3 regions of the Peribacillus sp. YIM B13481 genome follow, and region 1 is predicted to be linked to each of the others. Evidence: riboswitches for the same ligand, from Rfam matches in the RefSeq annotation. Region 1 holds a riboswitch; each other region holds the start of a gene.
The links. A riboswitch is a leader RNA that binds a small molecule or an ion and turns the genes downstream of it on or off. The one in region 1 is predicted to bind preQ1.
Positions count from the first base shown of each region.

Region 1 (4,273 bases):
AGTTTGGTTTAACACAACAGAATCATTATTCCATCATGTTTTTATCCAAGGAAAAAGAAATTCAGCAGTTACTTCAATTCGATTCTAATAAAACCTATGAAAAGCTAATCCAATCCTTGACAGAATTAACCGACAACAAACTGAATCCTGCATCCATATGGTCCATTTTCCTTTCCCTTCACGGATTCATAACTTTTTATATCAATTCTGAACTATCCTATCCAGATGTAAAAGGTTTAGCTTATTTTCACGTGAAAAATATCATCAAGAACATTGTTTGATTTTTCACTAAAATTATTGACCAATGGTTAATTAAATTTTGGGAGGTTGGAAAATGGTAAAGAAATTCCTTCATATCGAAGGACTCATGGTCCTTTTAGCGATGATTTACATCTATTCGTTATATGAATTCAGCTGGTGGATTTTCCTTTTATTTATTTTATCGCCTGATGTTTCCATGTTGGCCTATCTAATTGATGATCGAGTTGGAGCAAAGGTTTATAACCTATTTCACACTTATACCCTGTCCATTTTCATGATTTTGCTAGCCATTTTTCTAAAGTCTGATGCGCTTATGATGATCGGGTCAATTTGGACCGCACATATTGGAATGGATCGGTTATTTGGGTATGGCCTTAAATACACATCATCCTTCAAAGCTACACACCTTCAAAAGGTATAGGTAGCTTTCCATATGTAAAAGGCAGTGTGATTACGCATCACACCGCCTTCTGTCTCTGATCTTTACACGCCTCGCTTGTTGCCCCATATATAAGTATGAAGCTGTGGCAGCACTTTCACATCATTCAATTCATCATCGGCTATCACTTTATCAATTAGCTCCTCGTATTTTCTCAAAAGCCCGCTGATCAATTGACGATCATCCGCCGTACTGCTGTCGTCATTGCCGACCTGCAGATAAAAAGGAATATCGGGGTAGCGGCCATGTACATTTTTAGCATATTGATAATCCTCTTCGTTAAAGACGACTACCTTCAATGAGACATGGTTTTCAGGGTTTCGATTGGCAAGGTTCGATATGATTTGGTCGAGCACCGTAAAGTCCGTGTTCATTTTTGAACTCGGCGGCTTAGGAGAAATAGTCAATTCATCAATATCGAGAAACCAATCCTGCCATCTGCTCCCTTGTGTTTCGACACCTATTTTCATTTTATTTTCATGTAGGATCGCTACCAGGCTGTTTAAGTTTTTCAGCAGTGCCGGGTTTCCGCCTGATATCGTCACGAAGGAAAAACCGGCACCCCCAATCCGCTTCAGCTCATCCCATATTTCCTCGGCAGTCATTTGGACGGTATCTTCCTTACCGGTGCCATCCCAAGTAAATGCGGAATCACACCAGGCACATGAATAATCGCAGCCAGCCGTCCGAACGAACATGGTTTTTTGGCCAATGACCATTCCCTCACCTTGGATGGTCGGTCCGAAGATTTCCATAACCGGGAGTTTACTCACTTTCCATCCACTCCCGTCTGGCTTCGGCATAGCTTGTCGGCGTTTCGTATAGTCGAACGAATTCGACCCTAGCACCCTCATATTCCTTTAATGAAAGGGCTTCGGCCATTTTTTCATAAATCCAGACAACCATATTTTCAGCCGTAGTGTTCATGAGCGGCAAGGTTTCATTCAAATAACGATGATCAAGGTGGATTTCAATTTCATTTTTCCATATATCCTTGATGTCCCCGAAATCTATCATCAAACCGCGTGAATCCGTGTACCCGCTCAATCCGAAAATGACCTTATACGTATGGCCATGCAAGTTCTTGCATTTTCCTTCATAGTCATGTAGATGGTGTGCTGCGTCAAAGGTAAATTCCTTACTGACCATGACCCTTTTAGTTGTATATTTCAATTGGCTGCGCTGAATATCTTGATCTATTTTTTGGAGTTTATCTACTATAGTAAAACCGTACATCACGAAAGCACCTTCCGTCTGCTTACATAGTCATCCAATCCTTTTTTCCGCAACTTACATGCCGGACAATCTCCACAGCCGTCTGATATGATTCCGTTATAGCAAGTCAGGGTCTTTTCGCGGACAAAGTCGAACGCGCCAAGCTGATCGGCAAGCTCCCATGTTTCCTCTTTATTAAGCCACATAAGCGGCGTATCAATCACGAATGACTGGTCCATCGACAAGTTCAAGGTCACATTCAACGATTTAATGAATACATCCCGGCAGTCCGGATATCCGCTGAAATCCGTTTCACAGACACCGGTGACAATATGTTTAGCGCCAATCTGACTGGCCAACACTCCGGCAAACGATAGGAACAGTAAATTCCGCCCTGGTACGAACGTCGACGGCAATTCCCCGTCTTCCCCGTCCTCCACTGCAATGTCACTTCTCGTCAAAGCATTCGGTGCCAGTTGGTTCAGCAGCGACATATCAAGGATATGATGGTTCACGCCCAATTCCTTGGCAATCTCTTGAGCGCATTCGATTTCCAAGCTGTGCCGCTGATTATAATCAAACGTCACCGCTTCCACTTCCTCATATCTCTCCATCGCCCAGAACAGGCACGTCGTACTGTCCTGACCTCCGCTAAACACAACCACTGCCTTTTCTTTCTTCTTCATTTCTATAAAACTCCTTTTTACGGAAAAAAACAGCACCCTAAGAAAAGAGCACTGTTTCTCCTTAGTTTTTTTGAGAGGGTAGCTAGAACCTCTTCCGCCATAATGCGGAATATTATATTTTTCCAAGTCAATAGTAACTTGAAAACGAGAAGAAATCAAGATGTTTGGATTATGGAAAATCACACCTAACGGAAAACTTGGTTATCTTCTCATCTGCTTAAATAACCCATTATTTATCCGATAAAAAAGAGTGAATAAAATATCGATAAAGGGGTTCATTAATTTGAAAAGTATTAAAGGAAAGATATTGGCAGCATTTTCACTCATCATATCTTTGTGTATCATCTTAGGAGCATTTAATATTTATAGCAGCAATAAGTCACTTGTACATTCCAAAGATATTATTAGCCAAAAATTGCCGATTCTAATTGATGAAGAACAACTACTCAATAATGTTGCACAAAGAAGCGCACTCGCAAGAGGCTATATTCTATTTGGCGACGAAAGTAATAAAGAGAAGTTCTTAAAATATACCGAAGAAAGCAAAGTCATTCAGGAGGATCTTTTAGCCTTAAGTGATTCTGAAAAAACGAAGGAATTGATTGAGAAAAGCGTGGATTGGAGAACGATTATTATAGACCGCGTATTTACACAATATGATCAAGGAAATGAAGAACGTGCTATAGAAATACTAAAGGATGAAGTTGCACCAATAAGCAATGAATTGATGGATGGGTTTAGAGAGCTAGCTTCCGAACGCGAAAAAACGATTGTCTCTTCAGGTGAAACCGTCATCGCAAGCGGGAAATCGGTTAAGTCTACAAGTATCATCATATCCATTGCGGCAGTCCTTATCGGCCTTGTGCTTGCACTTGTGACTGCAAACCTCATTACCACCCCCCTCCTTAAAGTCAGGGACAGGATGAAAATGGTTGCTGACGGAAAACTGAATCATGAGCCCCTGGAGCAAAAGTCAAATGATGAAATGGGTGAATTAACGGTATCCGCCAACCAAATGCAGAAAAACCTTCGTGATACGATTGAAAAAATGCTGGTTGTATCCGAATCCGTTTCCAACCAAAGCGAGGATCTGACTCAATCAGCAAATGAAGTGCAACAGGGCAGCAAACAGATTGCGACTACCATGTACGAACTTTCGGAAGGCTCGGACTCACAAGCCAACCGGGCAGCTGAAATGGTCCGCATGATGGATGATTTCACCGGCAAGATCGAGCAGGCCCATCTTGAAGGAATGGAGGTATCTCAAAGTCCGACCGAGATCCTATCCTTGACCAAGGAGGGCACCACTTTAATGCGCAGTTCGGTCCAACAAATGCAAATGATTGACGGAATTGTCAAAAATGCCGTCGGGCAAGTGAAAAGGCTCGATTCTCAATCACAGGAAATCTCACAGCTTGTGCAGGTCATCAAAGATATATCCAATCAAACCAACCTATTGGCGCTGAATGCAGCCATAGAAGCTGCACGCGCTGGTGAACATGGCAAGGGCTTCGCCGTCGTCGCAGCTGAAGTGCGGAAACTCGCTGAAGGGGTCACACAATCCGTTGGGGATATCACCGATATTGTCACCGCTATTCAAACAGATTCAAAAACGGTCGTCCACTCCCTGGAAGATGGTTATACACAGGTGGATGAAGGCACGAAACAGATT
Region 1 is NZ_JBHZPE010000005.1:91,955-96,227, reverse strand. It holds gene ACFX4X_RS05540 (TetR/AcrR family transcriptional regulator) at 1-281, shown strand, start outside; gene ACFX4X_RS05535 (DUF4260 domain-containing protein) at 335-682, shown strand; gene queE (7-carboxy-7-deazaguanine synthase QueE) at 745-1,473, opposite strand; gene queD (6-carboxytetrahydropterin synthase QueD) at 1,466-1,936, opposite strand; gene queC (7-cyano-7-deazaguanine synthase QueC) at 1,936-2,601, opposite strand; PreQ1 riboswitch class I at 2,657-2,699, opposite strand; gene ACFX4X_RS05515 (methyl-accepting chemotaxis protein) at 2,885-4,273, shown strand, end outside.

Region 2 (4,273 bases), on a different contig from region 1:
GCAGCCCGAAGGCATTGGATTCAAGCCATCGGCCATCACCATCCTTGAAGTTAACGAAATCCACCATTGAATTGATGAGGGTACGCCGACGTTGTTCCGCTTCTTTTAATTGTTTGAATTCTTCCCTTTTAGCTAAGTAAAGGTATAAGATCAAGCCTATAGATAAAAGGAAAAAAATGCCTTCCGCTCTTTGAAGTTGAATGAAGAACTCTTTGTTATGGATATTTGTAGTTAAAAAATAGTCGAACACGACTAGTGTAAGAATCCCGGATAGGATATAAATTGCTAAAATGGAGCGTTTGGACATGGAGATTCTCCCTGATTTTAAGACATTTCAAAGGTAAAATTACATACACATTTTAACAAACTATCGAAAAAAAATATATGCAGAATCCTAAATAAAAAAACAGGGGCCAATGCGGTCACCTGTTTTTTCTGAATAAGGATAGTTTCTTTTTCTTTTTTGCACGCTTATAGATAATGAAAAATAGTAAGAAAAGGAGTGCAAGTGCAGCTAGCGTATATTGGTTCATTTCAACGGATAGGAATCCATATGGGATTAGAGATAGGAAGAAAAAGTATATAAGGTTGCCTAGTGCCGTAGCAAATAAAAAATCCTTGAAAGTGACGGTGCTGACTCCAGCTGCCAAGTTAATTAAACTTGTTGGGATAAGCGGGAAAATCCTGCCGGTAAAAACGTACATGAAACCATGCTCTACAACAGTTTCTTGCCACTTTTTGCCCATCTTCTTTAAAAGAAGTTCCTGAAACCAGTTTCTTGCTGCATAAAAAATAAACCCTGACGCAACAACACTTGTAAACCAACTCCATAGGTAGCCATATATGAATCCGAATATCGTGACATTGATAGTCAGGAGCAATATTAAGGGGATGATTGTAAATGAATTTTGGACAAACATCAATACGAATGTCACAATAAATGTAAGCAATAAGTTTTCCATCAATATGCCAATAACTGAATCCAAGTCACTTTTCCAAATCAAAGTAAATAATTCTGCATTTAAAAAAATAAATAATACCATTACCAATAGACCGGTTAAAGTCAGGACTTTTTTCAAAGGGTCACCACCATTCTGACTAATAGTTTATCATTTTCAAGTTCATTGGTGAAAAAAGAGCTGTCGCATGATGCAGACAGCTCTGTTTACATTATAGTGGGTTAACGACGCGAAGATTCCTTTATAGCCACTTTTCAAACTGAATTCTTTTGTTCATTCCATAAATAATTGGCGCACCAATCAAGAGGACAACGAACTCACCAACAGCCGTGGTCATCCAACTTAACCAGAATGGTAAGCCAAAGGCAAGGTTCAGTTCAATTGCAATTAAGAACATTGTGAATGTGAAAAAGATAATCGTGGCGATCATTCGTCCTTTAATGCTTTTTATGGACCGAGATACAAAAATGACAAGCAATAAGGCGAGTACGGATTGCCCTACCCCGAAAATCAAATCAAATGGCACCATCGGCGAAAAAAGCAGATTAGATATGAAGACGCCGCCCACGATACCGTAGATATACTTTTTATTGAATACAATCAGATGATTCAACATTTCCGGTACACGAAATTGGAACATCTCAAAAGCAATTGGTTTAAACACCAATGAGACCGCCACATACAAGGGAGCCAATAACCCGTTTATCACGAGTGTACGAACATTCATTTTACTCTCTCCCTAGTTTTTTATCGTGGGATGGTTACGAACCACGTTAAGGCTTTTGCCCGAAGATTAATAGTATCTCATGTAAGCTTGTTTGGTCAATTTGTAAAGAATGGTTGTATTTATAAGGCAGGGGAAGTCCAAAAGGATTTTGATTTATTGTAATGAAGGATGATATTATTTTTGTATGAACTTCAAAGGAGTGAAAATTATATGTGTATCGAGAGTGTCAAAAGCCATTTTAAACAATGGGACCGGGAAGGCGATGTAATGGAGTTCGAAACATCGAGTGCTACGGTGATTGAGGCAGCAGTTACCATCGGCGTTATCCCAGCACGGATCGCTAAGACTCTTTCCTTTAGGGGGGAAGGTGAACATGCTATTTTGGTTGTAGCGGCAGGGGACGCAAAAGTGGATAATAAGAAATTTCGTCAGGTGTTCGGATTCAAAGCACGAATGTTATCACCTGAGGAAGTGCTCGAACAAACGGGCCATGCCATCGGAGGAGTTTGCCCATTTGGACTTGCAAACGATCTAGATGTTTTTCTTGATGTATCAATGAAGCGCTTTGAGTCATTGTTCCCGGCATGCGGCAGTACGAACTCTGCAATAGAACTTACACTCGCGGAATTATTTGAATATTCAGGAGCAAAGGGTTGGGTGGATGTTTGTAAGGCTTGGGAAGGAGAGGGGAATGAGGAAACGGCGGTAGGCAATGCTGTTGATGGCATTTGATTTATGGTGCCAAAAAGATCCAGATGAATGGGATTGAGTCCACTTAGTGGACTTTATTTATTGATGACATGGACATTTTATTATTCAGTTAGCGGTTAAAGCCTTATAAACTTGTTCGAATGCGATTGCTCCAAAACTTTGAAGAGGCAATCGCTCTTAAAGCGGTTCGTGATTGGTAAAACGTGCAGAAAGTTCATAAGCGGAGGATGAAAGATGTTAATTGGAAGCCATGGAAAAAGCAATAGCAGCTATCTTAGTCTTAAAACTCTTTATGAAGAAAATATTACGGTAAAGAGCATAGCCCAGGAGCTTGAGTTTTGCCATAAAAACGATCTGGCGCTGGATATCCAGAAAGCTCTGGAAAAAAAGAATTTTGATATATTGGCAGTGCAAGATCAAGGAGAAATCATCGGATATATAGATAGGGAAGAACTAGGTGAAGGGAGCGTTTCGGAATATTTAAGAAATTTTTCACCAAGGGAAATGGTTTCGGATTCAACCCCTTTGATCCAGCTTCTCCATATTTTTAAGAATAAAACAAGGGTGTTCGTATTGGAGAATAATTCAATTAAAAAGTTGATCACCCATGCCGACCTTCAAAAGCCTCCAATCAGGATGCTCATATTCGGATATATTACCTTATTGGAAATGAGGATGAGCGATATCATCATGGATAGATTTGGCGATGGCACCTGGCATCCAATGATCAGCGAAGACCGTTTAGAAAAAGCAACCGAATTATATAGGAGGAGAATCGATAAAAATGAAGATATCAATTTAATAGAGTGCCTGCAAATCAGTGATAAATTCGACATCCTACATAAGGATAAACAACTGAGGTGTTTCTTCCAAATCCCTTCAAAAAGTAAAGGGAAAAAGGATGCAAATGCCATCCGGAAATTACGTGATAAGATTTCCCATGCTAATGAACTGGGTCTGGACATGTCGTGGATGGAAATCATTGAGGTTGTCGAGTCCTGTGGCCAACTGCTCGAAATCTCTGAATCCTATCAGTATGAAAAATAAGGATCCGGCTATCATGCTGGTTCTTTTTTATCGTTTAGATCCAGACAGAAAAAAACTGCCCATATCAGGCAGTTTCCCCGTAAACTCAAAACTCCGGTAGTTGATCCAGGTTATTTTCTTTTATCCCATCGGGCTCACTCCGCAATATGTCACGGCCATATTTATGAAAGACGTCAACATTGGCCAGGTTGCCTGCTTTGGCTTCCGAAAGGGCAGTGGGGTAGTCGAGCTCGCGGCCGGAGTCCGTCTTGATGGCGATAATATTGTCCTCTTCATTTTTCCTTACGGCGATGATTTCTTCTTTTCCAGCTGAATCAAGTTGGTTTGCTTGCGGTGTTCCTTGCTGTTTATAGGATTCATAGGCTTTTTCAAATTGGTCCATGTTTTAGACACCTCCTATTTATAGGGTGAGCTATTTGGTCTGCAATATACAAACCGGATTTCGTCCGACTTGAGCCGTTAATTCGTCCAGAAGTGCCGACTTTTCGGCACTTTTTTTTAGTGAATGCTGTTGTCTTGGCCTTTTGAAGTGGCATGGCACTTGCATCTTGTATGTGTGGTAGTAAAAAAATATCCACTTAATTAAGGGAGGAATATGAATCATGAATGTAAAACAAGGGGAAAGCACTTTCAATGCAAAACAACAGATTAGGACAATGAAGGCAGCAGTCGTCAATGAATTTAACCAAGAACTTGAGATTAAAGAAGTACCCATCCCAGACTTGGTTTATGGTGAGATATTAGTGAAAATTAAAGCATGTGGCGTGTGTCATACCGATTTACATGCGGTACATGGCGATTGGCCAGTTAAACCTAAACTTCCGCTTAT
Region 2 is NZ_JBHZPE010000018.1:27,563-31,835, reverse strand. It holds gene ACFX4X_RS12495 (PAS domain S-box protein) at 1-307, opposite strand, end outside; gene ACFX4X_RS12490 (TVP38/TMEM64 family protein) at 423-1,079, opposite strand; gene ACFX4X_RS12485 (QueT transporter family protein) at 1,201-1,686, opposite strand; PreQ1 riboswitch class I at 1,693-1,737, opposite strand; gene ACFX4X_RS12480 (YbaK/EbsC family protein) at 1,897-2,418, shown strand; gene ACFX4X_RS12475 (hypothetical protein) at 2,632-3,444, shown strand; gene ACFX4X_RS12470 (DUF3892 domain-containing protein) at 3,530-3,826, opposite strand; gene adhP (alcohol dehydrogenase AdhP) at 4,101-4,273, shown strand, end outside.
Region 2: linked by a shared signal. The riboswitch ahead of ACFX4X_RS12485 (QueT transporter family protein) and the one ahead of queC (7-cyano-7-deazaguanine synthase QueC) in region 1 are both predicted to bind preQ1.

Region 3 (4,273 bases), on a different contig from region 1:
AAACAGTACAAGAAGAAAGTAGTTGCGTATAGTCTGCTCTCCAATAGCCTTCAAGAACGTTCAATGCCATTAATAAGGGATGTAGTTTAAAAGGAACATAAACAAAGTCGCTCTTTTTTTCTGATTCAGATTGAGAGTTTAATGTTCACAAACTGACGCATTTAAATTGGTATCATATGAAAAAAGCTATTAAAAGTGGATTTAGGGGAAAATCGTTATCGAGGAGTTCTTTGAATAGAACAAAATTCATTAGAATACTATAAATGAAATACAATAAATCTGGATTTAAATGCGAAAAGTAATTTTGATGATTATGTCTAAAAGGGTAATAAAAAAAGCAGGTATCTAAAGCGATGCCTGCTTTTTTAAGCTTTCCATTGTTTTTCCACTTGATTAAGGGCTTGTTGTAATATTTCTTCTTGATTAGTACCTGGTTTAGTAAGGACGTTAGTTTGATAAGATTTTCCTTGGAAATCAACTGTTACTGTAACTTTTACCATTATACATCTTTCCTTTCTTGGTTCAGTAATGAGGTGGTTGTACCTACTTCTTTTATACCCGTAGGGGAAGACTTTTCAAACATTGCGAAGTAGCAAAGTGTGGAGATCTAATATTCAAAATTATCTGATATTTAGAAGGGGATGTCAACACTTTTTTTTGACAGACTCCATTTCCTGATTTATTTTTAGGCTGTTTTCACATACTTTGTTGCTATTTACCAGGTAGTGAGTTGTGGTTGATTTCCCTCCAGATGCTCGCTTTCCGCGGGGCGGGCGGTGAGCCTCCTCGGCGTAAACGCCTGTGGGGTCTCACCTGTCCCGCTGCTCCCGCAGGAGTCTCGCACTTCCGCTCCAATCAACCTTAAATAGTTTCGTTTTAAAAACAACAATCTTTACGAAAAGAACCTATTTTTATGTGTACAAGGCTTGTGTATTGGGGTCAGACCATACCCTTTTTTTGCGGCTATATAAAGACGACCTGGCTTGTGTGCGTATAACAGCCAGGTTGTTTTTGTAAAATTAACTATTCATATTTTAGTTAAGATAATTCCGATTAATGCTGCAAGTACGCCGGCAATTTGATAGGATTTAAGTTTTTCTTTGAATAAATAACAACCAGCGAATACGACAACTAAACAGTTCAGGCTGACGACAGGGAAGATGATGCTGGCGATTCCAGTATTTAATGCAAAGAAATAACATCCATAGGCTATGATGCTTAATAATCCTACGAGTGATCCAATTTTCACTTCCATTAACTTAATCTTCTCATTCTTGATGGCTAATGCCGAAATGAGATAAAGTGTTCCGCCACCATACATTGATACTAGGATATCAAGGGAGTTTAAATGAAGACGGGTTGATGTCGTCATTAAGATACCTAGCACACCAAATGAGAAAATCGCAAATAATGTGTGCATCATCCAAGGTAAATATTGATGATTGCCCTTAGCATTAGGTGTATACTGAATGACAAGGGTAGCGAGCAGCATGCAGACAATTCCGCTCCACTGCAGCGAAGAAATATGCTCATGAAAAATTAATGCAGCACAGAGGATGGGAAATATTGCATTTGCTGCGATCAGTGGTGATGTCAAACTTGCCGGCCCTTTTTCAAAGGCGCTTGCCATCTGGATATTACCGTTAGCGTTCAGTACACCAATGGCTCCACCAAGCAAGATGGATAGCCAGTTAGTAGTCAAACCATCTACAAATCCGCTATATAAAAGTGCCATGATGAAGGCGGTAAAATAAAAGAAAAATTGGATATGTACCTTTGAGTAACCCTTTCCGCTACTCCATTTAAAAATGCTGTTATTGATTCCGAAACATAAACTGGTGATAAGAGCCGCAAAAATCCACATTGCTTTAATCTCTTCCTTCATGTAGGATAAACTTCTTCTACATTTTAAGCCGAATACGTGTAGGAATCAAACTAAAATAAAAAGTAGATTGACAGATTAAATATTTTTTTCTATATTTACTATGACAATTTTAAAATATTTCCCGATAAACGGGAGAGGTTCATAGCTTCACCCTCTTAAAAAAACTATGGCTTTGATTTTTTTTGCGAATCAACCATATCTTTGAGGAGATATGGTTTTTGTTATATAGAGGCCCATTTTATGAATCTCCCCTGACAAACGTGGATGAGGAGGACTTTTTATGTCTGGAAGAAAAGAAGAAGAATTAAAAAAAGATATCACACTGCTTGGGAATCAAGGGACAAAATATACATTTGACTATGCGCCTGAAATTCTGGAATCATTCGATAACAAGCATCCGAACCGGGATTATTTCGTCAAATTCAATTGCCCGGAATTCACTAGCTTATGTCCAATAACGGGCCAGCCGGACTTTGCGACCATTTACATCAGCTATATTCCAAGTGTGAAGATGGTGGAAAGCAAGTCATTGAAACTTTATTTATTCAGCTTCCGTAATCATGGTGATTTCCATGAAGACTGCATGAACATCATCATGAATGATTTAATCGAGTTGATGGATCCCAAATATATTGAAGTCTGGGGCAAGTTTACACCTAGGGGCGGAATTTCCATCGATCCTTACACAAATTATGGTAAACCAGGTACGAAGTATGAGGAAATGGCGGATTACCGCTTGATGAATCATGACTTATACCCGGAAACCGTGGATAATCGCTAATGATTAGAAAAAGACAACTGGCTTATGCCGTTGTCTTTTTTTTGGGTTTTTGTTATTCTCATTCAGTAAACTCACTATTTTGTATTTTTTAAAAACACAAATGTCCTCCTGGAACGGAATTACCACTTGATTGTTTCGTGAAAAAACGTAATAATAGGAAGAGTTAATTTTGACAGAATATTTTCAAAAATAGGGGATGTCGTGATGAAAGTTGCAAAGTTTGGCGGAAGTTCACTTGCGTCAGGAGAACAGTTGAAAAAGGTATTCGAAATTGTAGTTGCTGATCCAGAGAGGAAGATTGTTGTCGTTTCGGCTCCAGGGAAACGCAATTCAAATGATATAAAGGTGACGGATCTATTGATTGAGGCTGCGGAACAGCAGCTGCGCGGGGATAACGGAGAGCATTTGATAGAAGATGTGGTATCCCGCTATGCGAGCATTGCTGAAGAGCTGGATATATCCGAGGAGGTCATCACTGGGATTCATGGAAATCTAAAAGCACTGTTGCATGGAGACCAATCTAACCCGAAGCGCTATTTGGATGCTTTAATGGCCAGTGGCGAGGATAATAATGCGAAGCTGGTTGCAGGTTATTTTCAAAGCCGTGGTGTAGAGGCTCAGTATATAAATCCAAAGAAGGCTGGCTTGATCGTAACGGATGAAGATGGATTTACCCAGGTGATGCCAGAATCGTATGATCGGTTATATGCTCTACGTGATGAGCCAGGAATCGTAGTATTCCCAGGGTTCTTCGGATACACGTTAGATGGTGAGGTTTTAACATTCTCAAGAAGCGGTTCCGATATTACGGGTTCGATTCTTGCGAATGGGGTCAAAGCCGATTTGTATGAGAACTTTACGGACGTGGATGCCGTTTATGCGGTGAATCCAAATGTGGTTTCCAATCCGAAGGGAATCAGGGAATTAACCTATCGTGAAATGCGGGAGCTTTCTTATGCCGGTTTCTCGGTATTTCATGATGAGGCGTTGATTCCTGCATTCCGTGCGGGAATACCAGTCCATATACAAAATACAAACAATCCGGCTGCACAAGGGACCCGCATTGTAAGTTCACGGGATAATACGAATGGGCCGGTTATTGGGATTGCAAGTGATAAAGGATTTTGCAGTATTTACATTAGCAAATATTTGATGAACCGGGAAGTTGGTTTTGGTCGGAAACTGCTGCATATCCTTGAAGATTACGGAGTTTCGTATGAGCATATTCCATCAGGCATCGATGATGTGACACTTATTCTAAGGCAGGACCAGATGGAGGGTGAAACCGAGAAGAAAATCATTTCACGAATCAAGAAAGAGCTACATGCCGATGAGGTGAATGTGGAGCATGATCTTGCTTTGATCATGATTGTAGGTGAAGGAATGCGTCATAATGTCGGTACAACGGCAAGGGCGTCAAAAGCGCTGGCCGAAGCAAAGGTGAACATTGAAATGATCAACCAAGGCTCTTCGGAAGTAAGCATGATGTTCGGTGTGAAAGGGCACAGTGAAGAGACGGCCATTCAGGCCTTATATCACGAATTTTTTTGAGTAAGAGCGTTTAGGGACCTCCTTGAAAAGGGAGGTTTTTTTGGATATGAATTGTC
Region 3 is NZ_JBHZPE010000025.1:12,439-16,711, forward strand. It holds gene ACFX4X_RS14955 (YfmQ family protein) at 1-90, shown strand, start outside; gene ACFX4X_RS14960 (BA3454 family stress response protein) at 366-500, opposite strand; gene ACFX4X_RS14965 (DMT family transporter) at 1,028-1,885, opposite strand; PreQ1 riboswitch class I at 2,014-2,059, shown strand; gene queF (preQ(1) synthase) at 2,166-2,666, shown strand; gene ACFX4X_RS14975 (aspartate kinase) at 2,871-4,217, shown strand.
Region 3: linked by a shared signal. The riboswitch ahead of queF (preQ(1) synthase) and the one ahead of queC (7-cyano-7-deazaguanine synthase QueC) in region 1 are both predicted to bind preQ1.